DNA from 4 places in the Streptomyces sp. P13-3-3 genome. Region 4 is predicted to be linked to each of the others. Evidence: riboswitches for the same ligand, from Rfam matches in the RefSeq annotation. Region 4 holds a riboswitch; each other region holds the start of a gene.
What was found. Region 4 has a riboswitch for cyclic di-AMP ahead of ACQZOG_RS01370 (M23 family metallopeptidase). Riboswitches for the same ligand answer to the same signal wherever they lie in the genome.

Region 1 (7,646 bases), 3.7 Mb from region 4:
CGACGACTTCGCCGACCGGGCCAGCCGCGCCCAGGGCCGCATCGACCTCAAGGCCCAGCAGGAGCTCGAGCGCAAGCGGGCGGCCGAGGAGGCGGCCCGCAAGGAGCGGCTCCGCCCGAAGTTCGCGCTCCCGGTGGCGCAGCACGGACTCAGCGCCTACTACGGCCAGTCCGGCATCAACTGGATGTCCCTCCACACCGGCATCGACTTCCCCGTCTCGTACGGCACGCCCGTGCTGGCGGCGACCGACGGCACGGTGCGCACGCAGTACAACTCCGCCTACGGCAACATGCTGATCGTGACGGCGAAGGACGGCACGGAGACCTGGTACTGCCACCTCTCCAGCTACCAGGTGCCCTCCGGCGCGACCGTCAAGGCCGGCGACCAGGTCGCGTTCTCCGGGAACTCCGGCAACTCGACCGGCCCGCACCTGCACTTCGAGGTCCGCCCCGGCGGCGGCTCGTCGATCGACCCGCTCGCCTGGTTCCGCAGCCACGGCATCGAACCGACGTAGGGCCTGCCGGGCCGGAGCGGACTCCGGCCCCGCGACGTGCCACCGCCCGGTCGGCTAGAGCTTCTCCACCGGCGCGTACCGCAGCAGCAGGCGCTTGGGCTTCTCGTCGCCGAAGTCGATCGTCGCCTCGGCGTTCGCCCCCGTGCCCTTCACCGCGACGACCGTGCCCAGACCGAACTGGTCGTGCGTGACCCGGTCCCCGACGGCCAGCGACACCACGGGCTTCTCCGAGGTGCGCCGGGTGGCGAAGCCGGAGGCGCCCGACGCGGACGAGCGGGAGCGGGAGGACGACAGCGACGCGGCCACCCCGGACACCGGGCCGTTGGCCACGGGGCCGCTCGCCCCGGTCCGCTTCCAGTCCAGGTGCGTGGCCGGGATCTCCTCCAGGAAACGCGACGGCGGGTTGTACGACGGCTGGCCCCAGGCGCTGCGCATCACCGACCGGGTGAGGTAGAGCCGCTCGCGGGCCCGCGTGATGCCGACGTAGGCCAGGCGGCGCTCCTCCTCCAGCTCCTTGGTCTGGCCGAGGGCGCGCATGTGCGGGAAGACGCCGTCCTCCATGCCGGTGAGGAAGACGACCGGGAACTCCAGGCCCTTGGCGGTGTGCAGGGTCATCAGCGTGATGACGCCGTCGCCGTCCTCCTCGTCGGGGATCTGGTCGGAGTCGGCGACCAGCGCGACCTGCTCGAGGAAGTCGGCCAGCGTGCCCGTCTCGCCCTCGCCGCGCTCCTGCTCGAACTCCAGGGCGACGGCCGCGAGTTCCTGGAGGTTCTCGATGCGGGTCTCGTCCTGCGGGTCGGTGGAGGCCTGCAACTCGGCGAGGTAGCCGGTGCGTTCGAGGATGGCCTCCAGCACCGTCGCCGGTCCGGCGCCCGACTCGACGACCGTGCGGAGGTCCTCCATCAGCGTGTTGAACCGCTTGACGGCGTTCGCCGACCGGGCGGCCATGCCGTACGCCTCGTCGACGCGGCGCAGCGCCTGCGGGAAGCTGATCTTCTCCCGCTGGGCGAGCGCGTCGATCATGGCCTCGGCGCGGTCGCCGATGCCGCGCTTGGGGACGTTGAGGATGCGGCGCAGCGGCACCGAGTCCTCCGGGTTGGCCAGCACCCGCAGGTAGGCCAGGACGTCCCGGACCTCCTTGCGCTCGTAGAAGCGCACGCCGCCGACGACCTTGTAGGGCAGGCCGACGCGGATGAAGATCTCCTCGAAGACACGGGACTGGGCGTTGGTGCGGTAGAAGACGGCGACGTCGCCGGCCTTGGCCTCGCCCGCGTCCGTGAGGCGGTCTATCTCGTCGGCGACGAACTGCGCCTCGTCGTGCTCGGTGTCCGCGACGTACCCCGTGATGCGGGCGCCCTCGCCCGCGTTGGTCCACAGGTTCTTCGGGCGGCGGGACTCGTTGCGCTCGATGACGGCGTTGGCGGCGGACAGGATCGTCTGCGTGGAGCGGTAGTTCTGCTCCAGCAGGATGGTCGTCGCGTCCGGGTAGTCCTCCTCGAACTGGAGGATGTTGCGGATGGTCGCGCCGCGGAAGGCGTAGATGGACTGGTCGGCGTCGCCCACCACGCACAGCTCGGCGGGCGGCACCTCGGCCTCCGGCGGGACGTCGACGGGGTGCTCGGAGGCGCCCCCGACCAGCTCGCGCACCAGGGCGTACTGGGCGTGGTTGGTGTCCTGGTACTCGTCGACCAGGACGTGCCGGAAGCGGCGGCGGTAGTGCTCGGCGACGTCGGGGAAGGCGCGGAGCAGGTTGACCGTCGTCATGATCAGGTCGTCGAAGTCCAGCGCGTTCGCCTCGCGCAGGCGGGACTGGTAGAGCGCGTAGGCCTGGGCGAGGGTCTTCTCGAAGCCGTCGGTGGCCTGGGCGGCGAAGTCCTCCTCGTCGATCAGCTCGTTCTTCAGGTTGCTGATCTTGGTGCTGAAGGACTTCGGCGGGAAGCGCTTGGGGTCGAGGTCCAGGTCACGGCAGACCAGGGCCATCAGACGCTTGGAGTCGGCGGCGTCGTAGATCGAGAAGGACGACGTGAAGCCGAGCTTCTTGGACTCGCGGCGCAGGATGCGGACGCACGCGCTGTGGAAGGTCATCACCCACATCGCGTTCGCCCGGGGGCCGACGAGCTGCTCGACGCGCTCCTTCATCTCGCCCGCGGCCTTGTTGGTGAAGGTGATCGCGAGGATCTGGCCCGGGTGGACGCCCCGCTCGGCGAGCAGGTGGGCGATGCGGTGGGTGAGCACACGGGTCTTGCCGGACCCGGCTCCGGCGACGATGAGCAGCGGGGAGCCGGAGTGCACGACCGCGGCGCGCTGGTTGTCGTTCAGCCCCTCGAGCAGCGCGGCGGAGTCGATCACCGGGCGCGGGGCGCCGTCCCGGTAGTAGGAGTCCCGCTCCGGGGGCACGTCGAACTTCCCGCCGAACAGGTCGTCCGGCAGGGGCTCCGGGGCGTGCTCGTCCTCGGGCGGCGGCGGGGGCTCGTCCGCCGGGCCGCGCTGGGCCTGGAGGTCCGCCAGGAAGCTGTCGTCAAAGAGGCTGCTCATCGCTCTCCGAGTCTAGGGCGCTCCACCGACAACCCGGGCCCGCCCCGGAAACATCCCCCGGCCCCTCCCCGGGGCGCCGCGGCGGGCACCCTCCACGGCCAGCGCCTCACCGTGCGTGACATCCACAAGAAGGTCACGAAAATGTATCGGGCATATCACCCATCAACCTTCACAAGGGCCACACCAGTTGGCTACCGTGCCGTCCGGGCCGCTCGTCCCCTGCCGGCGAACCTCGCCGGGCCGCGCGGCCCCCGCCGAGTCCGTCACTGTCCGCCAGGGCAGCCGGAGCCGGGGACCCACCGAGACTTGGGGTGAATCGGCCCACTCTTCGGAGAGGCCGTAGGGCAACCCTTCCACCCGCCCGAACCCGACAGCTAACCCGGTAGGCGGAGCACCGGAAGGAGTCGCCTCCCTTGGCGTCGCACCGCAAGTCGCGCACCCCCGGCACGCGCGTGGCAGGCATACGCACCCCGGCCCTCGCCACGGCCGCGCTCACCTCTGTGGCCCTGCTCTCCCAGACGGCCAACGCCTCCCCCGGAGGGGACCGGCCGAGCCTGGAGGAGGTGGAGAAGAAGGTCGGCGACCTCTACCGCCAGGCCGAGTCGGCGACCGAGAAGTACAACGCGGCCAAGGAGAAGACCACCAAGCAGCGCAAGCGCGTCGACACCCTCCTCGACGACGTGGCGAAGCGCACACAGAAGCTGAACGACGCGCGCTCGGAGCTGGGCTCCTACGCCGCCGCCCAGTACCGCACCGGCGCGGGCATGCCGGACACCGCGACGTTCCTGCTCGCGGAGACCCCGCAGGACATCTTCGACCAGCGTCAGGTGCTGGACCGGATGACCGGCCGCCAGAAGGCGGCGGTGGACGACTACGTCACCCAGCAGACCGAGACGATGAAGAAGCGGCAGGAGGCCACCGAGAGCCTCCGCACGCTCACCGAGACGCAGGGCGACCTGAAGACGGCCAAGGCCACCGTCCAGAAGAAGCTCGCCGACGCGCGCGAACTGCTGTCGAAGCTGACCGCGGAGGAGAAGGCGCGGCTCGCCGCGATCGAGAAGCGCAAGCAGGAGGAGGCCGCCCGCAAGGCCGCGGAGCTGGCCCGGCAGCAGGCGGAGCAGGAGCAGGCTCGCGAGGAGGCCGCGCAGCAGGGCGGCGGCACCTCGGAGGGCTCCGGGTCCACCGGCTCGGCCGAGACCCCGCCGGCCGACTCGTCGTACGGCACCAAGGCGGAGAAGGCCCTCGCCTTCGCCCGCGCGCAGATCGGCAAGCCGTACGTCTGGGGCGCGACCGGACCCGGCTCCTACGACTGCTCGGGGCTGACCCAGGCCGCCTGGAAGGCCGCCGGCGTCTCCCTCCCGCGCACCACGTACGACCAGGTGAACGCGGGCACCACCGTCCCGGTGTCCCAGGCGCAACCCGGTGACCTGGTCTTCTTCTACGACGACGTCACCCACGTGGGCATCTACATCGGCAACGGCATGATGATCCACGCCCCGAAGCCGGGCACGTACGTCCGCGAGGAGTCGATCTACTACGACGGCGACTCCGCGATCCACAGCATCGTCCGCCCGGCCTGACGGGCCTCTCGACGCGCGGAAACGAAACCGCCGACCGGGCCGGTGACGGCTCGGTCGGCGGTTTCCGTGTCCACGGCGGCGCCCGGTGTTCCGGGACGAGGGGCTCAGGTCCAGAGGACCGCGATGAAGATGTTGGCCACGGTCAGCAGGCCGACCAGGCCGAAGACGCCCTTGTCCACCTTCTCCTCGTCCCGCTTCACGTAGACCAGGCCGAGGATCACGATCAGCAGCGCCAGCTTCACGCCGATCTTGACGTGGTCGACGGAGTAATCCTGGGCCTCGTTGAGACCCACGAGGGCGACGCCGGTGACCAGCATCGTCAGCGCGCCGTGCAGCATCGCGGGGACGAAGCGGGCGGTGCCCGCGCCCATCGCCTTCATCTGGGTGAGGAAGCCGCCGAGCAGCGACGCGATGCCGATGATGTGCAGACCGACGAAGATGTGGAGGAGTACGTCCATGAGGCCGGAGCCTAGCCAGGGGTATCCCCTAGCATTCCGCCGCCCTCGTCTTTCCCGCCTTCACCACATCGGTCATCACCCTGAGTGAGAACGAAGCGCCCTGCACGGCTCAACGGTCACTTACGGTCATCCGATGCTCCGGGGACGACAGTTCCGCACAACCCGTATCCCGCGCCGCGCGGCCGGGCCTAGCGTCCTGCCCCAGGTGACCGGCTCCGCATCGCCGCTCGGTCAGGAGCGGCGGCCGGACACCACCGCCGAGGAAAGGCTCCGGCGGCGGACGGCTCCCCTGTCACCCCGCCGCCGGACCGCCGGACCGTCGTCCGGCCCCGGCGGGCGTCGACGGGAAGGACGGCTTCGAGGGTGGCAGCGCACCGCAGGTCACGGCAGCGCCCGGTGGGCGGCACCACGGCCCGTGCGGCCGTCACCCTCGTCCTGGCGGGAGCGGCCACGACGGCCGGTTCGGGCGGAGCGGCCCACGCGGCTCCTCGGCCGGCTCCGGCGGGCGCCGAGGTGGACCGCCTGTACCGCGAGGCCGAGGTCGCCACCGAGAAGTACAACGGTGCCGAGGAGAAGGCGGATTCGGCGCGGGAGCGGCTGCGCGACCTCCAGGACGAGACGGCCCGCGCCCAGGCGCGGCTGAACAAGGCCCGCGAGGCCCTGGGGACGGTCGCGGCGGCGCAGTACCGCGACGGGGGCCTCGACCCCGCCCTGCGTCTGATGCTGTCCGACGACCCCGACGCCTACCTCGACGGCGCTGCCCTCACCGAACGCGCCGGGAGCCGCCACCACGCCGAACTGGGCCGGGTGCGCGCCCAGCTCCGGGAGATCGAGAAGCTGCGGGGCGCGGCCCGCGTCGAGGTGAAGACGCTCACCACCCGCCGGGCCGAACTCGGGCGCCACAAGCGGACGATCACCGAGAAGCTGTCCGCCGCCCGCCAGGCGCTGGCCCGGATGTCACCCGAGGAACGCGCCCGGATCACCGGCGGCTCCGACCGCGCCGCCCGCTCGGCCGGCGGTACGGCCCGGGACGCCGCCCTGTCACAGGCGCCGAACGCGCGCGCCGCGCAGGCCGTCGCGTACGCGCACCGGAAGCTCGGCAGCCCGTACGTGTGGGGCGCGACCGGCCCGGACGCCTTCGACTGCTCGGGCCTCGTGCTGGCCGCCTACCGCTCCGCGGGCGTCTCCCTGCCGCGCACCACGTACGCGCAGATCGACGCGGGACGACGGGTCTCCCGCTCCGAACTGCTCCCCGGCGACCTGGTGTTCTTCTACTCCGGCATCAGCCACGTCGGCCTGTACATCGGCGACGGGCAGATGATCCACGCCCCGAACCCCTCGGCCCCGGTCCGCGTGGCCCCCGTCGACCAGATGCCGTTCGCGGGGGCGACGCGGGTGGTGTGACCGGGCCGGGCCTGTCCGGCCGGGTCGGTCCGCCGGCTCAGACCAGGCGGCGGGCCGTCGCCCAGCGGGTCAGCTCATGGCGGTTGGACAGCTGCAGCTTGCGCAGCACCGCGGAGACGTGCGACTCCACCGTCTTCACCGAGATGAACAGCTGCTTGGCGATCTCCTTGTACGCGTAGCCGCGGGCGATCAGCCGCAGCACCTCCCGCTCACGCTGGGTGAGACGGTCGAGGTCCTCGTCGACCGGCGGGGCGTCCGTGGACGCGAAGGCGTCCAGCACGAACCCGGCCAGCCGGGGCGAGAACACCGCGTCGCCCTCCTGCACCCGGAAGATCGAGTCGACCAGGTCGGTACCCGTGATCGTCTTGGTGACGTAGCCGCGCGCGCCGGACCGGATGACGCCGATGACGTCCTCCGCCGCGTCCGACACGGACAGCGCGAGGAACCGCACCGGCCGCTCCGGGTCACCCATCAACGACGTGCAGCGCCGCAGCACTTCCATGCCGCCGCCCCCGGGCAGGTGCACGTCGAGCAGCACCACCTCGGGCCGGGTCGCGGTGATGACCGTGACCGCCTGGTCGACGTCGGCGGCCTCGCCGACGACCTCGACGCCGGTCTGCTCGGTCTGCCCGATCTCCGCCTGGACCCCCGTGCGGAACATGCGGTGGTCGTCGACGAGGACCACGCGCACATGGCGCCGCCCGGTGCCGCCGGCCGGCTCCGCGGTCCCGTCCGCCGGTGCCGCTTCCGCCGCTGCGTTCGCCTCGGTCGGCTCGCTCATGACGTCTTCTCCGCCCTCTCCATCTCCAGCTCGACCTCGGTGCCCCCGTCCGGCACCGCGCGCAGCCGCGCCGTGCCGCCGTTGCGTTCCATGCGGCCGATGATCGATTCTCTGACGCCCATGCGGTCGGCGGGTATCGAGTCGAGGTCGAACCCGGGACCTCGGTCCCGGACGGACACGAACACCGTCCTCCCCTCGACCTCCGCGTAGACCTGGACCGCGCCTCCCTCGCCACCGTACTTGGCGGCGTTGACCATCGCTTCCCTCGCGGCCTGCATCTGCGCACCGATCTTCTCGTCCAGGGGGCAGTCGCCCACGACGACGACCTCCAGGGGGACGCCGTGCTTGTCCTCTACCTCGGCGGCGTTGCGCTT
Region 2 (7,646 bases), 3.5 Mb from region 4:
CCGTGACCAGGGCGGCGTTCACCTCGGCGAGGTCCCGTGCGGGCGGCTCGGCGGTCACCCGGTCGCCGTCCGCGACGACGTCGGCGAGGCCCTGTTCCTTCAGCACCCGGGCCGCGTCCGCAGGGTCCGGCGTGGTGACCACCAGCCGGCCCCGGGCGCCCGCGGCCAGCTCGGCGACCGGCCCCTGCGTGAGCAGCCGGCCGCGCGCCATCACCGCGACGTGCGTGCAGACCTGCTCGATCTCGTCGAGCAGGTGGGAGGAGAGGAAGACGGTCGTGCCGTCGGTGGCGAGTTCACGGACGAGTGCGCGGATCTCCCGCATGCCCTGCGGGTCGAGGCCGTTGGTCGGTTCGTCCAGCACCAGCAGCCGGCGGGGCCGCAGCAGGGCGGCGGCGAGGCCGAGGCGCTGCTTCATGCCGAGGGAGTACGCCCGGGCCTTCCTTCCGGACGCGGCCGTGAGGCCCACCCGGTCCAGGGCGGCGGCCACCCGTGCCTTCCGGGTGCGCGGGTCGGCGGTGGGGTCGGCGGCGTCGAGGCGCAGGAGGTTGTCCCGGCCGGAGAGGAAGCCGTAGAGGGCGGGGCCCTCGATGAGGGCCCCGACGTGCGGCAGGACGGCGCGCGCGGAGCGGGGCATGGGGCGCCCCAGCACGTGCGCCGTCCCGGAGGTCGGCTCGATCAGGCCCATCAGCATGCGGATGGTGGTGGTCTTTCCCGAGCCGTTGGGGCCGAGGAAACCGAAGACGCTGCCCGCCGGGACGGTCAGGCGCAGGTCGTCCACGGCGAGCTGTCCGCCGCGGTAACGCTTGGTCAGTCCGCGGGTGACGACCACCACGTCACCCGCGGACGGCCCCTCGCGTGTCTGCTCCGTGGCGGACGTCCCGTCCATCGGCTCCCCCGTTCCCCAGCCCGTGGGTCCGGGGAGACTACTTCCCCGCCTCGGCCGCCTTCACCAGCGCGTCCTTGGTGACCGTACCCACGTAGACCTTGCCGTCCTCGGTGATGAGGGCGTTGACCAGGCGGGTGCTGAACACGGTGCCCTTGCCGAAGTCGCCCTTGACCTGGTCGCCGAGCGAGCCGAGGAAGCCGCCGAGGTCGCCGCCGACCTCCTCCTCGGTGGGCAGGCCGGCGCCGGCGCCGGTGTCGAAGGCGGCGACGGTGTTCCAGCCCTCGCCGAGCATCCGCAGTCCGTCGAGGCCCTTGGCGAGGTCCTCCTCGGACTTCGGGCCCCGCTGCTGCTTGTCGAAGCCGAAGTCGCCGTGGCCCCGGTCCTGTTCGGTGTCCTCGGTCACCTTGGCGCCCTTGGGCGGGGTGAACTCGAAGGTGGAGGCGTCGGGCCGGTCGAAGCTCACCTTGGTGAAGCCGACGTCCACGACGGCCGAGCCGCCGCTCGACGGGGTGAGCGTGAACTTCAGCGGCATGCCCGTCTCGCCGTCCACGGCGATACTGACGGCGCCGACGGTGGAACCGGACTGCTTGGGCTCGACCACCAGCCGGTAGGCGTCGCGGCCGGCCACCTGGGCGGTGCCGTCGACCTTCACGGACGTGGTGTCGTCGACCGCCTTCAGCGCCTCCTCCGCGAAGTCCTTCGGCGTGGCCGGAGGCTGCTGCGCGCTCCGCTCCTTCGCGTCCGCCTCGTCGACGGTGGCGTGGTAGACCTCGTTGGACGCGCTGTCGTAGCCCCAGACGTCCTTGCCGTTGTGGATGAGGCTGTACTCGGCCGCGTTCTCCAGCAGGGACAGCTTCTGGCGGTCCGGGCCGTCGGCGGCGACGCGCAGGGTGTGCGTGCCGGACGCCAGTTCGGTGAGCCGGCCGGACGGGTCGGCGGAGGAGCCGCCCTCGCCGTCGCCGCCGCCCGTGGCGCCGGAGAGCAGGCCGCTCTCCAGCCCGCCGAGGTTCGGCAGCCCCAGGTCGGTGGTGATCTTCACGGTGCCGGACAGCCGCTCCACGTCCGACTGCGCGATCTTCTCGATGAGCTGTGCGGCGGTGATGTCCGGCAGGTCGGGGTCGCCGGAGTCGGCGAGCGCCGGGACGAGTCCGATCGTCGCGGCCGCCACGCCCATCACGGTGACGGGGACCACGTACCGCGCGGCCTTGCGGCGCCCGGCGCGCGGCTCCTCCTCCCCCGCGGTCGTCGTGTCGTCGGATTCGTACGGTGCCATGTGTGCCCTCCGTCGTCGCGGCGGCTTCCGTCCCGTGTCCTCGCACCAGTTCGGCCCGAGCCGCCATTCTCACCCGAACCGGTGAGAAGTGGTGTTCTCCGTCGTGGTCCATCTGACCAAATCGGGGGGACGGAAGCGTCAGACCGCGGGCTCAACTCCGCGTACTGCTGCGGTATGACACGGGACGAGGGCGCCTGCCCCGCCCCGTAGGGGTCACCCGGGGACCGGAGGCGTACGGGGGACGGCGGGGGCGGGTCAGCCGGCCCGGTGCACCACGGCGTCGCACAGCTCGACGAGCGCCGACTTGGCGGGCCCTTCGGGCAGCGGCGCGAGGGCGGCGCGCGCCTCCTCGGCGTAGCGCACGGTGTCCCGGCGGGCCTGGCCGAGCGCGGGGTGGGCGCGCAGCAGGCGCAGCGCCTCGGCGTGCCGGGCGTCGTCGGTGAGGTCGGAGTCGAGCAGCTCGCACAGGGCGAGGTCCTCGGCGAGCCCGAGCCGGGCCGCACGCTCGCGCAGGCGCAGCACGGGGAGGGTGGCGATGCCCTCGCGCAGGTCGGTGCCGGGGGTCTTGCCGGACTCGTGGGAGTCGGAGGCGACGTCGAGGACGTCGTCGGCGAGCTGGAAGGCGACACCGAGGCGCTCGCCGTACTGGGTGAGGACGTCGACGACGGTCTCGTCGGCGCCGGACATCATCGCGCCGAACCGGCAGGAGACGGCGACGAGGGAGCCGGTCTTGCCGCCGAGCACGTCCAGGTAGTGGTCGACCGGGTCGCGGCCGTCCTGCGGGCCCGCGGTCTCCAGGATCTGGCCGGTGACCAGCCGCTCGAACGCCTCGGCCTGCACCCGCACGGCCTCCGGGCCGAGGTCGGCCAGGATGTGGGAGGCGCGGGCGAAGAGGAAGTCGCCGGTGAGCACGGCGACCGAGTTGCCCCAGCGGGCGTTCGCGCTCGCGACCCCGCGCCGCACCTCGGCCTCGTCCATCACGTCGTCGTGGTACAGCGTGGCCAGGTGGGTGAGCTCCACCACGACGGCCGACGGCACGATGCCGGGCGCGTAGGGGTCGCCGAACCGGGCGGCGAGCATGACGAGCAGCGGACGGAACCGCTTGCCGCCGGCCCGCACCAGGTGCTGGGCGGCCTCCGTGATGAACGGCACCTCGCTCTTGGTGGCTTCGAGCAGCCCTTCCTCGACAGCCGTCAATCCGGCCTGGACATCGGCTTCCAGAGCCTGGTCCCGCACGCTCAGCCCGAACGGCCCGACGACGGTCACGAGGGGTCTCCTGTCTGCTGGTGTCTGCTGGCGGTTACACGGTTTGTCGATAGGTCGCTGCCACCACTCGAGTCAGCGTATCCGGTCAGGTTTCGATCACCGCCAGGGCCCGGGGTCACAAGCAGGGCGATACGGGATCAGAAGCGGAGTGTTTTTGATCGGCTGATAACAACGGACATACCTCGGCTTCCCGGACACAGTGACCCGCGCACCATCCTGCACCACCCCTGAGTCCGATTTGCCGTCATTGGTGGGCTAATTCCCCTTGGCCACAAATGCGCTCACGGTCACCGTCCCGTGAGGTGAGTCACGCGCCGGACGGCCTCCGGGACACCCTCGCACACGTCCGTCATCCCGCTCCACACAACGGAGTTGACGCTTGGCGATCGCAAAGGATCAAGCACGCAAAACCACCCATTCCAAGATCAAACGGGGTGTGGCGTGATCGTCGCACTTGTTCCCGACATGTGCTCTCGCATACGTTCCGGGCCTGCCGGGTGGACGCCGAGTCCTGCCGCCACCCGCATCACACCCGACGACCAACTCACGCACGGCAGGAGCGGGGGACCCAGGTAAGTCGCCGTACCGGACACGCGCCGGGACGGCTCGGGGTGAAGCCATGCCCGCAGGGGCACGGCCGGGCACTCTCCCGCCCGAACCCGACAGCTCACCTCGCAGGCGTAGGAGAGGAACCCAGACATGCCCGTCATCGCTTCGTCGCGCCGCCGCCTCGTCCGCTCCCTCGCCGTCGCCGGCACCGGCGTCGCCGTGGTCGCGCTGCCGCTGTTCGGCGCCACCAGCGCCTCCGCGGCCCCCTCGGCCCAGGCCACGGCCGCCGCCTCCACGACCGCGTACCCGGACAACCTCGACGGCTGGATCCGCGAGGCGATGGACGTCATGGCGCAGAACGGCATCCCCGGCTCCTACGACTCCATCCACCGCAACATCATGCGGGAGTCGTCCGGCAACCCGGCCGCCATCAACCTGTGGGACTCCAACGCCGTGAAGGGCACCCCGTCGAAGGGCCTGCTCCAGGTCATCGACCCGACCTTCCAGGCGTACCACGTGCCCGGCACCGCCTTCGACCCGTTCGACCCGGTCGCCAACATCGCCGCGGCCTGCAACTACGCCGCCGACCGCTACGGCTCGATCGACAACGTCTTCGGCGCGTACTGAGCCGACCTCTGACGGCCGAGAGCGGCCGTCTGCCCGAACAGTCGCTCGAGGACGACGGCCACGCCGTCGTCCTCGTTCGACAGGGTGACCTCGTCGGCCACCGCCTTCAGCTCGGGGTGCGCGTTGGCCATGGCGACGCCGTGGCCCGCCCACCGGAACATGGGGACGTCGTTCGGCATGTCCCCGAAGGCGACCGTGTCCTCGGGGCGCAGCCCCAGGTGCTCGGCGGCCAGCGCGAGACCGGTCGCCTTGGTGACCCCGCACGGCTGGAGCTCCACCGTGCCCGGCCCCGACATGGTGACCGTGGCCAGCGAGCCGACCACCGACCGGGCCGCCGCCGCCAGCGCGTCGTCCGACAGCTCCGGGTGGCGCAGCAGCACCTTGCTGATCGGCCGCTCCCACAGGTCGTCCCGCCGCTCCACCCGCACCGACGGCAGCTTCGGGTGCGGCATCCGGTAGCCCGGCTCGATCAGCGTCAGCCCGTCGACCCCGTCCTGGTCGACCGCGGCGTACACCTCCCCCACCTCGGCCTCGATCTTGCCGAGCGCGGTCTCCGCCAGCTCCCGGTCCAGCCGGACCGACCACAGCATCCGCCGCGCGGCGGCGTCGTAGACCTGCGCGCCCTGTCCGCACACCGCGAGCCCCGTGCAGCCGAGGTCGTCGAGCAGCGACCGCACTCTGGGGGCCGGCCGGCCGGTCACCACGAGGTGCCGGACACCGGCCCGCTCCGCCCGGGCGAGGGCGGCGAGGGAGCGGTCGGAGAGGGTGTCGTCACCGCGCAGCAGCGTCCCGTCCAGGTCGGTGGCGATGAGAGAACAATCGGTGGGTGCGGCCATGATCAGAGAATACGGACAAGAGGACCGTCCGATTCACCGCGCCCGTATGCCCGCGCATTGGGTGCGTTTTGCCTTCTTGTGCCGCCGATACGCGACCGGTTGAGACCTGTTTTCCCTTTTGACCGGAACACGGTGCGCTCCACGGGCCCCCGGCTCCGGGAGTCGTCCCTGATAACAGGGGCCCATCGGGACGCGACCCCGTAACGTGTGGCACGGCCACGGACACGTGGCCCACCCGCGCACACGAAAGCGAGGCAGCACCCGATGCCCCCCTTCGATGTCCCCGAGGGCGACCCCTTCGGCCCGCACAACCTGCCGTACGGCGTCTTCTCGCTCCCCGGCTCGGCGGAGCGCACCGTGGGCGTCCGGCTGGGCGACCACGTCCTCGACGCCGGCGCGGCGGCGCACGCCCTGGGCTCCCCCTACGCCTCCCTGCTCGCCCGCCCCACCCTCAACCCGCTGCTGGCGGCGGGCCGCACGGCCTGGTCGGACGTGCGCCGCGCGCTCACCGCGTGGGTGACGGTCCCGGCGCACCGGGAGACCGTCGAGCCGTTCCTCCACCCGCTGTCCGAGGTGACCCTCCATCTGCCGTTCGAGGTCGCGGACTACGTCGACTTCTACGCCTCGGAGAACCACGCGCGGAACGTCGGGCAGATCTTCCGCCCCGACGCCGAGGACTCCCTCACCCCCAACTGGAAGCACCTGCCGATCGGTTACCACGGCCGCTCCGGCACCGTCGTGGTGTCCGGCACCGACGTCGTGCGCCCCTCCGGACAGCGCAAGGCGCCCGCCGACCCCGCCCCGGTCTTCGGCCCGTCCGTGCGGCTGGACATCGAGGCCGAGGTCGGCTTCGTCGTCGGCGTCCCCTCCGAGCAGGGCAGGACCGTCCCGCTGAGCGCCTACCGCGACCACGTCTTCGGCCTGTGCCTGCTCAACGACTGGTCCGCCCGCGACATCCAGGCCTGGGAGTACGTGCCCCTCGGCCCGTTCCTCGGCAAGTCCTTCGCCACCTCGGTGTCGGCGTGGATCACCCCGCTGGACGCCCTGGACGAGGCCCGCGTCGCCCCGCCCGCGCGCACCCACGACCTGCTGCCCTACCTGGACGACTCCGGCGAGGAGCCCGGCGGCTACGACCTGCGCATCACCGTGACGATCAACGGCCACGACGTCTCCGAGTGCCCCTTCTCCACCATGTACTGGACGGCCGCCCAGCAGCTCGCCCACATGACGGTGAACGGCGCCTCCCTGCGCACCGGCGACCTCTACGGCTCCGGCACGGTCAGCGGGCCCACCGAGCGGGAGCGCGGCTCCCTGCTGGAGCTGACCTGGAACGGCCGCGACCCGCTCGAACTCCCCGACGGCAAGCGGACGTTCCTGGAGGACGGCGACGTGGTGACACTGTCCGCCTGGGCGCCGGGTCCGGACGGGGCGCGGGTGGGCCTCGGCGAGGTGACGGGACGGGTGGTCCCCGCGTCCTGACCCCTCCGGCCCTTGCCGAGGCGTACAACCACGCTGACTCGCACCGCCCTTCGCCGTCATACTTGGCGTCGGGCGGTGCGTCGTTCTCCACGCCGCGCGGCCCGCACCACCGCACGTCCCGAGCCGCTTCTTCCGACAGGATCCGGAGCCCGTGGCATGACGTACTGCCTGCTCCTGCTGAGCGTGGTCGCCGTGACCGCCGCCCTGCCCGTCCCCCGCCTGCTGACCCGGGCGAAGTGGCCGGAACGGGAGCCGGTCGTCGCCCTGTGGGTGTGGCAGTGCCTGGTGGCCACCGTGCTGCTGTGCTGTCTGACCGCCCTGGCGCTGGGCGCCGCCGCCGTCTTCGGCACCGTCCGCGCGCAGCTGTTCGCGCCGGCGCCGCCCGCCGTGACCGCCGCCTACGACCTGTCGCACGCCTCGCCGTGGACGACCGTTCTCACCGTGCTGCTGGCCGGGGGCGCCGCCTGGACCACCGCGATGCTCGCCCGCGAGCTGGTCGAGGCCCGCCGCCGTCGCGCCGGCGCCCGCGCGCACCTGCGGGACCGCGCGCCCGACCTTCCGGCGGGGCTCCCCGAGGGGCGGGGGCCGCTGCTGGTGCTGGAGGAGGAGTACCCGGACGCCTGGTGGATGCCGGGCAGCCCGCCCCAGCTGATCGTCACGACCGGTGCGCTGCAGCGGCTCACGGACCACCAGCTCGACGCGGTCCTCACGCACGAGCGCGGTCACGCCC
Region 3 (7,646 bases), 2.7 Mb from region 4:
GCGGACGACGGGCCGGTTTCGCTGCTGCGGGCCGGCAGGCTCGGTGAGTGGACCTTCTGCGTCGAGGAGGACGGCACCATCGGCTTCGGCGAGGAGGCGCTCGCGGAGCTGTCCCGGGGGACCGAGACGTACGGCGTGGCGACGACCGAGGGGATCGACGTCTTCCAGCACTGGCGCGACGGTAAGTGCGTCGAGTACTTCGAGCCCGGCATGGAGCACAGCCGGTCCGAGCCGCACGGCCCTTGGTGGGACCGGGTGGAGGAGGCCCTGGCCGAGCACGAGGGCGAGGGCGCCGGGATGGCGCCGGTGGTGGCCCTCCTGCTCGGCCACCTCGGCATCACCCTGGACGACGCGGTCCTCGCCGGCCCCTGGGCCGGCCTGACGCTCGCCGGGGACGACGCGCCGACGGCCGGGCGGGGCGACAGCTACGCGGGCGAGGGCCCGGTTCCGCCGGGGGCCGTCATCTCCTGGTCGGTGGGGTAGAGCCGGAAGTCGACCACGACGCAGCAAGCCTTCCCGTCCTCGGTGCGGCCGATCCAGACGGGGTAGGACCCGTCGCCCCAGCCGGCGCTCAGGGCGATGAGGTTCGGCCCGCCATCCGTACCGGAGAGTTCGACGCTGGGGCGGTCGACGAAGGAGAGGGGGACGAACACCTCTTCGTCCAGCCTTTCCTCGTCGACCGTCCGGGTCGCGTCCATGAAGGCCACCGTGCCGGTGTCGACGCCGACCCCGTAGAACTCGCCCTCGCCGAGCAGCGCCGGGTCCTCGTCGGGGCGGAGGACCATCTCCCATGTGCGGGGCGGGGCGTCCAGGAAGGTCACCTTGGCCGCAGCGACCCTCACCTCATGGGTTCCGCGCAGGAGCGACAGCGTGACCGGGTAGTCGCCCGGCGGCACGGCGACGGTCCGTGGTTCGGTGACCCAGCCGGGGTCCGAGACCACCAGCTGTCCTGACGTGATCCGCACCGCACCGGCGTCGCCGAGCTCGAGGGTGGCCGGGCCGTCCGGGGTGTCGCGCGGGCCCGGCACGAACAGCCGCTCGATGCGGGTGGGGCGCAGCGGTCCCGCTCCCTCGTCCACGGACACGTCGTTCAGGACCACGGTCGGGGCGGGCTCGTGGCCCTGCTGGGCGAGGAACGGAGCGAACACCTGCCAGTCGCCGAACTTCGGCGCGGGGCAGGAGAGGACCTCGACGGCCGTGGTCTCCTGGTCGCCCTCGGTCAACCGGGTGTTCCGGTGAGCCAGCAGCATCCCCGTGCCGTACGGCTTGAAATCGATCATCTGCGCGCGGCGGAACGCGTCGTCGAACAGGTATACGCGCCACATCCCGCGCGGCCATCGCTCGACCATGGCCAGCGGTCGCTCCCGCGAGGAGAGCAGCACCGCGTACGGCATCCCGGCGGCATGTCGGCGGGAGGCGAGCGCGCTCGGTATCGGGTCAGGGTGGGTCGGCCCCTCATGGGAGCCCCACATGTCGCCGTACGAGACGTCAAGACTGTCGATCATCACAGCCGACAGTCTGGCAACGGGGTGTGACATCAGGCCCGTGCCGTGGGGCGTCGCCCTGCTCGTCCCCGCTCGACGGGTCAGCGGTCGCCCGCGAGGTCGAGGTCGCCGCTGGGGGTCTCCTCGCTCCGCGACGGGCCGCCGGTGTTCCACACGCGCGGGACGGGCCGGGTGAGCGGACGCCACCAGGGCTCGGTGGGCAGTTCCCCGCCCGGCTCGAAGGGCGCGCCGGGACGGGGGAAGGCGACGGCCTGGCCCACGGCCCCCGCGGCGTCCGTCATCCACTCCCCCGGCTCCGCCCACGCGTGCGGGGCGAGGTTGAAGGTGCCCCAGTGGATCGGCATCAGGACGCCGCCCGGGTCGCCGCCCTGGAGGTCGAGGTGCGAACGGACGCCTTCCTCGGGCGTCATGTGGATGTCCGGCCAGAATTCGGAGTAGGCGCCGACCTGGATCATCGTCGCGTCGAACGGGCCGTGGGCGGCGCCGATGTCGCGGAAGCCCTCGAAGTAGCCGGTGTCGCCGCTGTGGTAGATCCGGTGCCGCTCGCCGGCGACCACCCAGGAGGCCCACAGGGTGTGCTGGGTGTTGCGCAGGCCCCGGCCGCAGAAGTGACGGGCCGGTGTCGCGGTCAGGGTGAGGCCGCCGACCCGCGTCGACTCCTGCCAGTCCAGCTCGCGCAGCCGCTCCGCGGGAACGCCCCAGCGCTCCAGGTGGGCGCCTACGCCGAGGGGCACGGCGAACACGGTGTCCGTGCCGGCCAGTTCCTTGATCGTCGGCATGTCCAGGTGGTCGTAGTGGTCGTGGGAGATCACCACGACGTCCACCGGGCCGAGCGCGGCCAGCGGCAGCGGCACGGGGTGCAGCCGCTTCGGGCCCGCGAAGGGGAACGGCGAGCAGCGCTCGCCCCACACGGGGTCGAACAGCACCCGCTGTCCGTCGATCTCCGCGAGCACGCTGGAGTGGCCCATCCACGTCAGGCGGAGCCCGGTCGCGGGCGGGCGGTTCAGGTCGGCGAGGGTGGTGGGATGTACCGGGATCGTGCCCCGGGGGGCGCGGCGGGAGCGGGAGTCCTTGTCGAGGAACTGCTTGGCCATGTCCCGTCCCGAACCGGAGGGGCGCACACGGGCCGGTCCGCCCGGGTTCTGGAACACGCCGTTCGCGAAGTGCGGGGACCTGTGGATCCGGGCCAGACGCTCACCGGCCGGCTCCGCGCCGAAGGCCGGGGGCCGCAGGGCGCCGAGCCCCGTCCGGGGGGCGGAAGAAGCGGCCACGGTACCTCCAGATGGAATCGATCGGAGTTTCCATTATGTGCGGTGGCGCCTACGGCCGGGGTGGTTGTGGAAACAGCCCCCGCCCCGCCCTCCCGCCACGGGGGCTCCGCCCCCGAACCCCCGACGCGCAGTTCCCCGCGCCCCCTCAGGGCGTCATCAGCCCCGCGCCCTCAAGACACGCGAGCACCGCGGCCCCCTCAGGGGCGCGAGGAACTGCGCCACCAGCCACAAACCGGCCCGCACACGCCCCCGAGGCACGCAGCTTCACGTGGCCTTCAAGACACGCGAGCACCACGCCCCCTCAGGGGCGCGGGGAACTGCGCGACCAGCCACAAACCGGCCCGCACACGCCCCGCCGGCCCAGCCACCCCGCGCCCCGGGCGCCCAGCGGACCGCGCGCCCCGCGGACCGCGCCTCACGCCACCTTCGCGATCCGCGAGCGGATGTCCGCCGGGGACAGCGTCCCCTTTGCCGTGACGTGGTCGCCCGAGGACTCCCCGCGGAGGCGGCGCCCGATCCACGGGACGAGGTACTCGCGGGCCCAGTGGACGTCGTCCCGCCGGATCTCTAGCGTGCCGCGCGGCGGAAGCGGCGGCCACGGCTGCTCCGGATCGGCGGGCACCTCCAGACCGAGGGCGAGACCCGCGCGCAGTGCGACGCGGGTGTGTCCCTCGGGCGAGAGGTGCAGCCGGTCGGCGTCCCACGCCCTGCGGTCCTGCACGCTGCGCAGCGACCACAGGTCGAGCACCGGGCAGCCGTACCGGTCGGCGACCGCCCTCACGTGCCCGTTGTACGTGGCGATCTTGCCCCGCAGATGCTTGAGCAGCGGGACGCCCCGGGTGTCGAACCCGGTCGTCACCAGAACCGTGCCGCAGGCCGCCGCGAGCTGGGCGATCGCCTTCTCGAACCGTTCGGCCACCTCGTCCGGGTCGGTGCCCGGGCGCAGGATGTCGTTGCCGCCCGCGCAGAAGGAGACCAGGTCCGGGGCGAGTTCGACGGCCCGGGGGACCTGGTCGGCCACGATCTGGTCCAGCAGCTTGCCGCGTACGGCGAGGTTGACGTACCGGAAGTCGCCCTCGGGCCTGCGGTCCGCGAGCAGAACGGCGAGCCGGTCGGCCCAGCCGACGAACGCCCCGTCGGGCCCGGGGTCGCCGACGCCCTCGGTGAAGCTGTCCCCCACCGCCACGTACGACCCGATCACTGTTGCCTTGTCACTCTTCGAATCGTCTGCCACAGCCGGACATGATTCACCTTCGGATGTGACCTACGCGACCGTAGGCGGGGGTTGACGCGCGGTGAGATAAGCCACTTCAAGGTTTGGCCAAGCCAGGAATAGGTACGGCCCCGCGCCCGGCACGGGCCCGGACACACCGAAGGCCGGCCCCGTGGATCGGGGTCGGCCTTCGGCGCGCGTGTCAGGAAGGGTGCCGCTCGGGAGCCGGAGCTCCGGGTGTCAGAGGGAGACGCCCTTGCCGCGGAGGTACGAGATCGGGTCCACGTCCGAGCCGTAGTCCGGGCTGGTGCGGATCTCGAAGTGCAGGTGCGGGCCGGTCACGTTGCCGGTCGCACCGGAGAGACCGACCTGCTGGCCGGCGCTCACCGTCTGGCCCGCGGAGACGGACAGGGAGGACAGGTGGGCGTACTGGGCGTAGTGGCCGTCGTTCAGCTGGATGACGACCTGGTTGCCGTACGCGCCGCCCCAGCCGGCGGAGACGACGGTGCCGGCGCCGACGGCCTTCAGGGGGGTGCCGGTCGGGACGACGAAGTCGGCACCGGTGTGGTAGCCGCTGGACCACATGCTGCCGGCCACCTTGTAGGCGGTGCCGACGCTGCCGCCGGACACCGGGGAGGTGAAGCCGGAGGCGGGGGCGGTCTGCGTGGACGCCTCGTCGGAGGAGGACTCCTCGGCGGCCTTCTGCGCGGGCTTCTCGGCCGGCTTCTCCGCCTTGGGCGCGGCGGGCTCGGCGGCCTGCGGCGAAGTGGACTGCTTCGGGGCGCTCTTGGCGGCCTTGCCGTCGATGGAGAGCTTCAGACCCGGGTGGATGAGCGACGGGTCGTCACCGACGGCCTCGCGGTTGTCCGCGTAGAGCTGCTTCCAGCCACCGTCGACGTGCTCGGCCTCGGCGATCTTGGCGAGGTAGTCGCCGGCCTTCACGGTGTACGTGCGGGCCTCGTCGCCCTTCTCGGCCTTGGCCTGCTGGCCGGTGACGGAGAGCGACCGGACCGACGTCTCGGGGGCGGACTGCGGCGTCGCGGCGTGCGCGCCGGTGGCGCCGAGGAGCGGCAGGGCGAGAGCGGCGCCACCGGTTCCGGCGACGGCGATGGAGCGGGTGAAACGCTGGGCCTTGGTACGGCGGTGCTTACCCTTCGCGGGCATGACGAATTCCTCTCCGGCGCCTACGAGGTGAGCTGTCGGGTGCGGACTGGAGATGTCCGGCCGCGTTGCTGCGCGGCTTAACCCCAAGCCTGTTTCCGGGGCCCGGAACAGGCAGTTGTACCTGTGGGTCCCCCGCTCCTGCCGTACGTCGGGTCAGTGTGTGCGGGCTCCGGGCGGCGGCAGGATTAGGCGTCCGTCCGGATCGGTTGGGAACGTAAGCGACCTCGACGCGGCGAAACAAGCGCGGGTTCCCACGAACCCTCTTTTTCCGTGATCGAAAGGCGGAAATGACGTCACCGTGCGTCGATCCCACGAGTGAGCCGCAGGTGAATTCCCTTGTCACGGTGGGGAATTACGTGAGCATGGCGACAGCACAGGGTCACCGGTATGACGATGCTCACGCACTCCATCCTCAAATCCCTTGCTATCGGGGCACGTTATCCCCAAGTGTCTTATTCGGACAGATCGCCCATTCATCATGAAGTCGGGCAGGACAGTCGACGCAATCGCGACATCCTGATCTTGACGGGACGAGCTCCGGAATCCCGCCTCAGAAACAAACAGAAAGCGACATAATCCAACGTCACAAGGGCGGCCGACACCTCGTTGCCCCTGGCAGCCATGTCGTATCGTCGAGTGGTGCCCGTCGACGAGCCGCGGCGACGGCGCGAAGTGGGAGGAGCCGTCCGTGACGCAGGAGATCCCGTCGACCGAGCCCCAGCTGACCGGGGTGCGCAACTTCCGCGACGTGGGCGGGCTGCCCACGGTGGACGGCCGGCGGGTGCGGCACGGGGTGCTGTTCCGCAGCGGTCACCTCGCCCACGCCACCGCGGAGGACGCCGCCTTCCTCGCCTCGCTCGGTCTGCACACCGTGTTCGACTTCCGCAACGCGGCCGACCAGAAGCTGGAGGGCCCGGACGTGGCACTGCCGGGCGTGCGCAACGTCAACCTGCCGCTGAGCGACCCGGCCGACGGCGCGGAGTTCTGGAAGATGGTGCGCGACGGCGACCTGGACCAGCTGCGCGCGATCCTCGCCGACGGCCAGGGCGCGGACCGCATGATCACCTCGTACCGCACGATCATCAAGGAGCGGACCCCCGAGCACTCCCAGGTGCTGCGCGCGCTCGCCGAGGACAGCGTCCCCGCGCTGATGCACTGCGCGGCCGGCAAGGACCGCGCGGGCCTCTCGGTGGCGGTGACCCTGCTCGCCGTGGGTGTGGAGTGCGACGCGATCGTCGAGGACTACCTGAAGTCCAACGCCAAGCACCGCCGCTACAAGGTGCGGCGCAGCGGCAGCTCCCCCGACGCCTACTCCCCCGAGGTCATGGAGCTGCTCAGCCCGCTCTTCGACGCGCGCGCGGAGTATCTGGCGGCCGCCTTCGACACGGTCGAGGAGACCTGGGGCGGCGTGGACGCCTACCTGGAACAGGGGCTCGGGCTCACCCCGGCCCACCGGGAGCGGCTGCGCGAGCGCCTGCTCGACTGACACCCGCCCCCGTGCGCGCCTCGCCCCGTGGCCGCTACTTCTTCGGCGCGATCTCGAAGAGGAAGTAGATGAAGGCCGCGAAGAGGTGCCCGACCACGACGTAGACGAACAGCCTGACCCAGAGGGCCCTCGGGAACTTCTCCTCCATGTCCTTGCCGGTCACGGTGTCTCTCCATGGGTCGGGCCCAGGCACAGGGCGGCCGTGGGACTCTGCAGCAGGGTGTGCACGAACAGCAGCTCGACCCCGTCGGGGTCCTGCGCGGCGATGCGGTGCGGGGTGAGCGAGTCGAAGTGGGCGCTGTCGCCCGGGGACAGCCGGTGGAGGGTGTCCCCGAGGCGCAGCCGCAGCCGCCCCTTGAGGACGTACAGCCACTCCTCGCCGGGGTGGACGCGCACGATGTCGCCCTGGGAGCCGTGCGGCACGTGGACCCGCAGGGCCTGCATGCCGCGCCCGGCGGCCCCGGCCTGCCAGTAGGTCCAGCCGCCGGCCTCGGTGGGTTCCATGTCGGCGGCGCGCACCACGGCGTCACGCTCGACGGCCGACTCCCCGAGCAGCTCGGAGACGGTCGTACCGTAGATCCGCGCGAGGGAGAGCAGCATCGGCAGCGAGGGCTGGCGCTGTCCGGTCTCCAGCCGGGAGAGGTGGGCGGGTGACAGGCCCGCCTGCCGTGCGGCGGCCTCCAGCGTCAGGGAGGCCCGCCGGCGCAGGGCACGCAGCTGAGGAGCGACCGCGGGGAGGGCCCCGACAGGCTCGTCCCGCGGCTCGGTCTCGGAGGAGCTCATGCCTCCATTAAGCACCGGACTTTGCCTTTGGGGCAATTTTCTTGCCTCAGAGGCAAAGCCCGTCGTGCTCGTCGCGGTCAGCGGTTGGCGACCGCCTGCTTCACCAGGGTCCGGCCGAAGTCCCAGATGAGCCCGCCCTCGTGGGCGTCGTCCATCACCGCGGTGAAGGCGTCCACGAACCGGTCCACGTCCCCCTCGTCGACGATCAGCGGGGGGATCAGCTT
Region 4 (7,646 bases):
GATATCCAGGAGTTTGCCCGTCTGCCGAGGTCGTCACCCGCCCGGTACGGTGCCTCCAGCGTCTCCCGGGGCGCACGGCCCGAGCCATCCGTCGCGCCCCCCAACTCCAGGGGGGACCGGCACGCACACGAGCGTGGGCAGGGGTCCGCACACGCCGGGAAAATGGGGACTGTCACCGATGGCGCCCGCCCGGTCATGGGCGGAGGCTGGACGGTGACGGCCCGCGCCGCGCCCCCGGCCGCGGGCCGTCGGGGCCTTGAGCATACGACGGCGAGGAGGCGGAACCGGGTGCCTCTGTTCTGGCGCATCTTCCTGCTGAACGCCGTCGTGCTGATCGTCGCCACCGCCCTGCTCCTCGGACCCGTCACCGTGTCCACGCCGGTGCTGCTCACCGAGGCCGCGGTGCTCACCGTGGGCCTGGCCGCCATGCTCGTGGCCAACGCGCTGCTGCTGCGCGTCGGACTCGCGCCGCTGCAGCGCCTCACCCGCGCCATGAACACCACGGACCTGCTCCGCCCGGGGCACCGGACCGCGGTCGACGGGCGCGGGGAGATCGCCGAGCTGATCACCACGTACAACACGATGCTGGACCGGCTGGAGGACGAGCGGGCCACCAGCAGCGCGCGGGCCCTGTCCGCGCAGGAGGCGGAGCGCCGCCGTATCGCCCGTGAGCTGCACGACGAGGTCGGCCAGTCGCTGACCGCCGTGCTGCTCCAGCTCAAGCGGGCCGCCGACCACGCCCCCGCCGAGCTCGGCGACGAGCTGCGCCAGGTGCAGGAGACCACCCGCGCCTCCCTGGAGGAGATCCGGCGGATCGCCCGCCGGCTGCGCCCCGGCGTGCTGGACGAGCTGGGCCTGGCCAGCGCGCTGAAGGCGCTCGCCACCGAGTTCGGCGGGCCCGGGCTGACCGTCCAGCACTGCCTCGATCCCGACCTGCCCGAGCTGGACCGGGAGTCGGAGCTGGTGCTCTACCGGGTCGCCCAGGAGGGCCTCACCAACGTCGTGCGGCACGCGGGGGCGCGCCGTGCCGAGCTGGCGTTGCGCCGCACGCCGGGCGGGGTCGAGCTGCGGGTCCGCGACGACGGCCGCGGCATCGCCGGAGCCGACGAGGGAGCCGGCATCCGCGGCATGCGGGAGCGGGCGCTGCTGGTGGGCGCCGAGCTGACCGTGGAGCCCCGGGCGGACGGCGGCGGCACCGAGCTGCGGCTCGCCGTGCCCGTGCCCGCGCGTTTCCCCGCGCACGTCCTCGTCCCCGTACGACCCGAGCGGAAGTCCGTTCCCTCGACCATCCCGGCCGTCGTGCGCCGCTCCGCGCCCGCGCACGCGCCGCCCCCGTGACCGACGCCCCCCGACCGGAAACGCCGAACCATGACAGACGCCTCCCCCACCCGCATCCTCCTCGCCGACGACCACGCGCTGGTCCGCCGAGGGGTCCGTCTCATCCTGGACGGCGAACCGGACCTGACCGTGGTGGCGGAGGCCGCCGACGGCGCCGAAGCCCTCGAACTGGCCCGGGAGCACCGCCCCGACCTGGCCATCCTCGACATCGCCATGCCGCGCCTGACCGGCCTGCAGGCGGCCCGTGAGCTCTCCCGCACCCTGCCGGAGACCCGGATCCTCGTGCTGACCATGTACGACAACGAGCAGTTCTTCTTCGAGGCGCTGGCCGCCGGAGCTTCCGGCTACGTCCTCAAGTCGGTCGCCGACCGCGACCTCGTGGAGGCCTGTCACGCCACCATGCGGGGCGAGCCCTTCCTCTACCCGGGGGCGGTCAACGCGCTCATCCACAATTACCTCGACCTCGCGCGGGAGGGCCGCTCCCTGCCCGCGAAGGCCATCACGGACCGCGAGGAGCAGATCCTCAAGCTCGTCGCCGAGGGCCACACCTCGCAGCAGATCGCGGACATGCTGGTGATCAGCCCCAAGACGGTGGAGCGGCACCGCGCCAACCTGCTCGCCAAGCTGGGCCTGAGGGACCGCCTTGAGCTCACCCGGTACGCCATCCGGGTCGGCCTGATCGAGCCCTGACCTCTGCCCCCGGCGGCACGGGTTGCCAGACTGGAGCCGGACCGCGCAGCGGTCCCGCCGCCGCCCGCACCCGGGAGAGCCCGCCGATGCCGTACCCGTACGTCCTGCTGTCCGCCGCCGTCTCCCTCGACGGCTACCTGGACGACACCGGCCCGGAGCGGCTGCTGCTGTCGAGCCCGGCCGACTTCGACCGGGTCGACGAGGTCCGGGCGTCGGTGGACGCCATCCTGGTCGGCGCGGGCACGATCCGCGCCGACAACCCCCGGCTGCTGGTCAACTCGCCCGAGCGGCGCGCCGCCCGGGTCGCCGACGGCCTGCCCGAGTACCCGCTGAAGGTCACGGTGAGCGGCTCCGGGGACCTGGACCCTGCGGCCCGCTTCTGGCACACCGGCGGCGAGAAGGTCCTCTACACCACCGGCAAGGGTGCCGAACGCGCCCGAGCCCTGGGCATCGCCGCCGACGTGGTGCCGCTCGGCGACACCGTGGAGTGGCGGCCGCTGCTGGAGCACCTGCACGACGTGCGCGGGGTGCGGCGGCTGATGGTGGAGGGCGGCGGGCGGATCCACACCCAGCTGACGACCGAAGGCCTCGCCGACGAGCTCCAGCTCGTCCTCGCCCCGCTGTTCGTCGGCGACCCGGACGCCCCCCGCCTGTTCGGCCCCGGCTCCTACCAGGGCGGGCGGCTGCGCCTGGTGGAGACCCGGCCCGTCGGCGACGTCGTCCTGACGCGCTACGAACCCACCGCGCCCGGCACCGGCGCGCTGCCGTCCGCCGCTGACCGTCACTGGCTCGCCCTCGCCTGCGACCTGGCCGGACAGTGCCCGCCCTCCGAGACCGCGTTCAGCGTCGGCGCGGTCGTGGTCGCCGCCGACGGGACCGAGCTGGCGCGGGGCCACTCCCGGGAGGGCGACGACCCGGTGGTGCACGCGGAGGAGGCCGCGCTCGCCAAGGCCGACCCCGCCGACCCGCGGCTGGCCGGCGCCACCGTCTACTCCAGCCTGGAGCCGTGCGCCCGCCGCGCGTCCCGTCCGGCACCCTGCGCGCGGCTGATCCTGGACGCGGGGGTGCGCCGGGTGGTCACGGCCTGGCGGGAGCCGGACACCTTCGTGACGGACGCCGACGGCAGCGCCGTCCTGGCGGACGGGGGCGCCACGGTGCTGGTGCTGCCGGAGTTCGAGCAGCGCGCGAAGGCGCCGAACGCGCACCTGCTGGGCGGCTGATCGCGCCCGCCGGGGAAGCGATGTGCATCGAACCCCGTGGATGCCGTACACTCGTGTTTACCGACGCGGGGTGGAGCAGCTCGGTAGCTCGCTGGGCTCATAACCCAGAGGTCGCAGGTTCAAATCCTGTCCCCGCTACTGAAGGCCGAGGGCCGGAATCCGAAAGGGTTCCGGCCCTCGGTGCTTTCCATGACGGCGCTCGTTGCCCGCCCCTTCACGCGTCCTCCACCTCGCCTTTCGCGCACAGTGAGCGAACGGCGCCGCAGCGCATAACAACTGACGAACCGTCAGGTTCGGCCGGTCGTCCGAGGCGCAGTCAACTCGCCCGTTTTCGCCCGCTCGTGGCGCTTAAGTCCACGCGGAAATCGTTAACGATCAAGAGGAACGGCTTGGAATCCGGCCCCCGCGTCTATTAACGTTCGATAACGCAGCGCGGTCGTCCCAGCCGTCACAGAAGGCGGCTCCGTGCGCACGCGCCGAATCCCGCAAGGGAACCGGGGAACCACCACCATGGGGTGAATCGGGCGGATACCGCCGTGGAGGCACGGTTCGTATACGCGCGTAGGAGACCTTCCCGCTCCGAACCCGTCAGCTAACCCGGTAGGCGAAGACGGAAGGAAAGGAGCGCGCCCACGTGGCGTCCAACCCGCCTGCCCCCGAGGCCCCGTTCAAGCCGAACGACACCTTCGCGTACGGCGCCCCCGGCGCCGAAGAGGGCCCCTTCGAGGAGTGGAACCCCACCGCGGAGTCCGTGCGGCCCGTGCGTGGCCGGCACCGCGTCGCCAAGCAGCGCGGAGGCGGACTCGCCCGCAGCTCCACCGTCCTCGGCGTCGGCGTCATAGCCGCCGTCGGCGCCGGCGGCATGGCCAGCGCCCAGACCGGCAAGCCGCCCGTCTCCATCTCCATCCCCGACCTTCCCCACGTGGGTTCCCTCATCTCCGACGAGGAAACGCCCAAGGGATCCAGCACCCCCCTCAGCGACATCGGCAGGATGGCCGCCGCCGACACCGGCGCCGAGGAGGGCGCGGACGCCGGCGAGGCGCTGCGCGCCCGCATCATGGCCCAGGTCGAGCAGCAGCAGGGCCAGGCGCAGAGCAAGGCGGAGGCCGCCGCCCTCGCCGCCGCCGAGAAGGAGGCCGCCGAGGCCGCCGCCAAGGCGGAGAAGGAGGCCAAGGAGAAGGCCGAGGCCGCCAAGAAGAAGGCGGAGGAGGAGGCCGCGAAGAAGGCCGAGGCCGAGCGCCTCGCCGAGCTGGCCAAGCAGTACGCGCTGCCGACCTCCTCGTACACCATCACCTCGACCTTCGGTCAGGCCGGCGCCTACTGGTCCTCCGGCTACCACACCGGCCTCGACTTCGCCGCGCCCACCGGCACCCTGATCAAGGCGGTCCACACCGGCACGATCACCTCCGCCGGCTGGGACGGCTCGTACGGCTACAAGACCGTGCTCACCCTCGACGACGGCACCGAGGTCTGGTACGCCCACCAGTCGTCGATCAACGTCAGCGTCGGCCAGAAGGTCGCCACCGGCGACGTGATCGGCCGCGTCGGCGCGACCGGCAACGTGACCGGCGCCCACCTCCACCTCGAGGTCCACACCGGCTCCGGCGGCGTCGACCCGGCGGCCTGGCTGGCCGGCAAGGGCCTCAGCATCTGAACCACCGGCGGCCGGCTCCCGGCTGCCGACGCCGTGAACGCCGGCAGCCCCGACGACGACCCCCCGACGTCAGGGCTGCCGGTTCCGCGTGTCCGGGGCCTTCTCAGCGCCGGTAGGGGTTCTCCCCGTACGCCGGATACGGCGGCTGCCCCTGCGGCGGCCACACCGCCGGGACCGGCCCGTACGCCCAGCCCGCGCCGTACGGCACCCGGGGCGCCGTGAGGCGGGCCGCGTGCTCCAGCGCCGGGCGGGCCGCCTGGCGCCGGTGCCACAGCTCCAGCAGCAGCTCCCGCTCCCGCGTCACGAAGTCCGCCCCCGCCTTCCCCGCACGGCCCCGGTGCCGCAGGAACGCCAGCTGCGTCGCGTACACCTCGTACTGGGAGACCGCCCGCGCCGCCGGCCTGCCCCCGTGCTCGCGGGCGAACTTACGGGCGAGGCGCCGCGCCCGCATCGAGCCCAGCGCGAACGGCTCCGACGGGCGCAGCCAGCCCGCCACCGCGTACGCGGGCAGCTCCGTGCGCACGGTCCGCAGCTCCCGCTGCCGCGTCCACACCACGAGCCAGGTCAGCAGCCCGAACGTCGGGACCATGAACGCCCCGTACACCGCGATGAAGCCGAACTGGCCGAGCGTGGCGGAGCCGTTCCACAGGGCGTGCATGCCCATCGCGAGGAGCAGCCCGGCGAGGGGGAGGAGGACGCGCCGCACCCGCTGGCGGTCGGCGGCCAGCGCGGCCGCGCCGAACCCGATGCCGGTGAGCACGGTGAACAGGGGGTGCGCGAAGGGCGACATGACGACGCGCACGAAGAAGGTCGCCGCGGTGACCGAGGCGATGCCGCTGCCGCCGGTGAGCTGGTCGGTGCCGAAGGCGTTGCCCAGGTAGAGGACGTTCTCGGTGAACGCGAAACCGGTCGCGGTGAACCCGGCCGCCACCACGCCGTCGAGGATCCCGTGGAAGTCGCGTCTGCGGAACAGGAAGAGCAGCAGCACCGCCGCCGCCTTCGCCGTCTCCTCCACGACCGGCGCTATGACCGTCGCGCCCAGGGTGTCGGCGCCGGCCGGGTCGGCGGTGGTCGTCGCTATCCACCGGGTGGCGAAGCTGTTCGCCACGATCGCGATGAGCGCCGCCGCGCACGCGCCCCAGGCGAAGGCGAACAGCAGGTTCCGCCAGGGGCCCGGCTCCACCCGGCCCAGCCAGCGGAACGCCGCCAGCAGCAGCGGGACCGGCAGCACGGCCAGCCCCAGACCGACGAGAAAGCCCTGCGTGCCCGTCTGCTCCCGCACCAGCGCGAGGATCACCAGACCGGACAGGGCCAGCAGCGTGACCATCGCTCCGTAGCGGACCGCCGGGCGCTGCCACCAGTGCGGGTGCCGCAGCGTGCTGCCGGGAGCTGCGCCGGGGTGCGGCGGGTACGGAGGGCTGCTGGCCACGGGATCGACCCTAACGAGGAAGGGGCAGGGCTGCGTGCCGGCGCGGGGCCCCGGGGGAGGTCAGACGGTGTCCCCGTCCGGGCGGTCGGCGCGGTCGTCGTGCGGTACGCGGCGGAAGAGCAGGTCGTTCACCACATGACCCTTGTCCAGCCCCTGCCGCTCGAAACGGGTGAGCGGCCGGAACGCGGGACGCGGCGCGAAACCGCCGTCCTCCCGGGTGTTCTCGAAGTCCGGGTGCGCGGTCAGCACCTCGAGCATCTGCCCCGCGTACGGCTCCCAGTCGGTGGCGCAGTGCACGGTCGCGCCCGGCGCGAGGCGGGACGCGGCCAGGGTGAGGAACTCCGGCTGGATCAGCCGCCGCTTGTGGTGCCGCTTCTTCGGCCACGGGTCGGGGAAGAAGACGCGCAGCCCGCTCAGCGCGTCCGGGGCGAGCATCTCGCGCAGCAGGATGATCGCGTCGCCGTTCGCCACGCGCACGTTGGTCAGGCCGCGCTCCTCGGCGAGGTGCAGCAGATGCCCCTGGCCGGGGGTGTGGACGTCGACGGCGAGGATGTTCGTGTCCGGGTCGGCGGCGGCCATCTCCGCGGTGGCCTCGCCCATGCCGAAGCCGATCTCCAGGACGACCGGCCGGCCGTTCCCGAACAGCTCGGCCAGGTCCAGCCGGCGGCTGCCGTCGATGTCGAGCCCCCACACCGGCCACAGCCGCTGCAGCGCGTCCGCCTGGCCCGCGGTGACGCGGCTGCGGCGGGGCTGGAAGCTGCGGATCCGGCGTTCGAAGTGCGACCCGGCGGGGTCGGCCTTCGGGCCGTCGGGGAAGCGCGGCTCCCCCTTCGCGCGGGCGCGGGGGGCCGGCTCGCCGGCGGTCCGCTCGGCGTGCGGTGCTTCGGGGGTGCTCATCGCGGAATCAGACACAGTGCCCTCGATTTTACGGGGACGGCGCGCCCGGCCGCCCGGCCGCCCGACGGCCGCGCCCGTCACGCGTACTCACCGCTCGCTCTCGGCGAGGCCGGCCAGCGTCCGGCGGGCGATCTCCCGGCCGATCGGCAGCGAGGCGGTCGCGGCGGGCGAGGGGGCGTTCAGCACGTGCACCGCGCGGGGCGCCTCCCGGATCAGGAAGTCGTCGACCAGCGTGCCGTCGCGCAGCACCGCCTGCGCCCGCACCCCGGCCGCCGTCGGCACCAGGTCCTCGTCCCGCACGGCGGGCAGCAGCCGGCGCACGGCCCGCGCGAAGGCCGGCTTGGACAGCGAGCGGTGCAGCTCCCCGGCGCCGTACCGCCAGTGGCGGCGGGCCAGCTGCCAGGAGCCCGGCCAGGCC

Region 1: linked by a shared signal. The riboswitch ahead of ACQZOG_RS18180 (NlpC/P60 family protein) and the one ahead of ACQZOG_RS01370 (M23 family metallopeptidase) in region 4 are both predicted to bind cyclic di-AMP.
Region 2: linked by a shared signal. The riboswitch ahead of ACQZOG_RS17210 (transglycosylase SLT domain-containing protein) and the one ahead of ACQZOG_RS01370 (M23 family metallopeptidase) in region 4 are both predicted to bind cyclic di-AMP.
Region 3: linked by a shared signal. The riboswitch ahead of ACQZOG_RS13700 (M23 family metallopeptidase) and the one ahead of ACQZOG_RS01370 (M23 family metallopeptidase) in region 4 are both predicted to bind cyclic di-AMP.

The regions. Positions count from the first base shown of each region.
Region 1 is NZ_CP192228.1:3,946,903-3,954,548, reverse strand. Features, by position in the region: gene ACQZOG_RS18190 (peptidoglycan DD-metalloendopeptidase family protein) at 1-514, shown strand, start outside; gene pcrA (DNA helicase PcrA) at 569-3,049, opposite strand; cyclic di-AMP (ydaO/yuaA leader) riboswitch at 3,302-3,438, shown strand; gene ACQZOG_RS18180 (NlpC/P60 family protein) at 3,463-4,629, shown strand; gene ACQZOG_RS18175 (hypothetical protein) at 4,734-5,087, opposite strand; gene ACQZOG_RS18170 (C40 family peptidase) at 5,451-6,491, shown strand; gene ACQZOG_RS18165 (LuxR C-terminal-related transcriptional regulator) at 6,529-7,272, opposite strand; gene ACQZOG_RS18160 (ATP-binding protein) at 7,269-7,646, opposite strand, start outside.
Region 2 is NZ_CP192228.1:3,750,128-3,757,773, reverse strand. Features, by position in the region: gene ACQZOG_RS17225 (ABC transporter ATP-binding protein) at 1-886, opposite strand, end outside; gene ACQZOG_RS17220 (LolA family protein) at 924-2,159, opposite strand; gene ACQZOG_RS17215 (polyprenyl synthetase family protein) at 2,415-3,425, opposite strand; cyclic di-AMP (ydaO/yuaA leader) riboswitch at 3,994-4,121, shown strand; gene ACQZOG_RS17210 (transglycosylase SLT domain-containing protein) at 4,125-4,601, shown strand; gene ACQZOG_RS17205 (HAD family hydrolase) at 4,565-5,437, opposite strand; gene fahA (fumarylacetoacetase) at 5,702-6,916, shown strand; gene ACQZOG_RS17195 (M56 family metallopeptidase) at 7,073-7,646, shown strand, end outside.
Region 3 is NZ_CP192228.1:3,008,976-3,016,621, reverse strand. Features, by position in the region: gene ACQZOG_RS13720 (DUF6461 domain-containing protein) at 1-483, shown strand, start outside; gene ACQZOG_RS13715 (DUF4241 domain-containing protein) at 426-1,505, opposite strand; gene ACQZOG_RS13710 (MBL fold metallo-hydrolase) at 1,586-2,776, opposite strand; gene ACQZOG_RS13705 (SGNH/GDSL hydrolase family protein) at 3,192-3,977, opposite strand; gene ACQZOG_RS13700 (M23 family metallopeptidase) at 4,230-5,153, opposite strand; cyclic di-AMP (ydaO/yuaA leader) riboswitch at 5,158-5,322, opposite strand; gene ACQZOG_RS13695 (tyrosine-protein phosphatase) at 5,842-6,639, shown strand; gene ACQZOG_RS13690 (DUF6126 family protein) at 6,674-6,802, opposite strand; gene ACQZOG_RS13685 (helix-turn-helix domain-containing protein) at 6,799-7,422, opposite strand; gene ACQZOG_RS13680 (aspartate aminotransferase family protein) at 7,500-7,646, opposite strand, start outside.
Region 4 is NZ_CP192228.1:282,147-289,792, forward strand. Features, by position in the region: gene ACQZOG_RS01350 (HAMP domain-containing sensor histidine kinase) at 289-1,338, shown strand; gene ACQZOG_RS01355 (response regulator) at 1,369-2,028, shown strand; gene ACQZOG_RS01360 (dihydrofolate reductase family protein) at 2,115-3,248, shown strand; tRNA gene ACQZOG_RS01365 (tRNA-Met) at 3,313-3,386, shown strand; cyclic di-AMP (ydaO/yuaA leader) riboswitch at 3,713-3,870, shown strand; gene ACQZOG_RS01370 (M23 family metallopeptidase) at 3,883-4,902, shown strand; gene ACQZOG_RS01375 (PrsW family intramembrane metalloprotease) at 5,006-6,331, opposite strand; gene trmB (tRNA (guanosine(46)-N7)-methyltransferase TrmB) at 6,392-7,228, opposite strand; gene lhgO (L-2-hydroxyglutarate oxidase) at 7,316-7,646, opposite strand, start outside.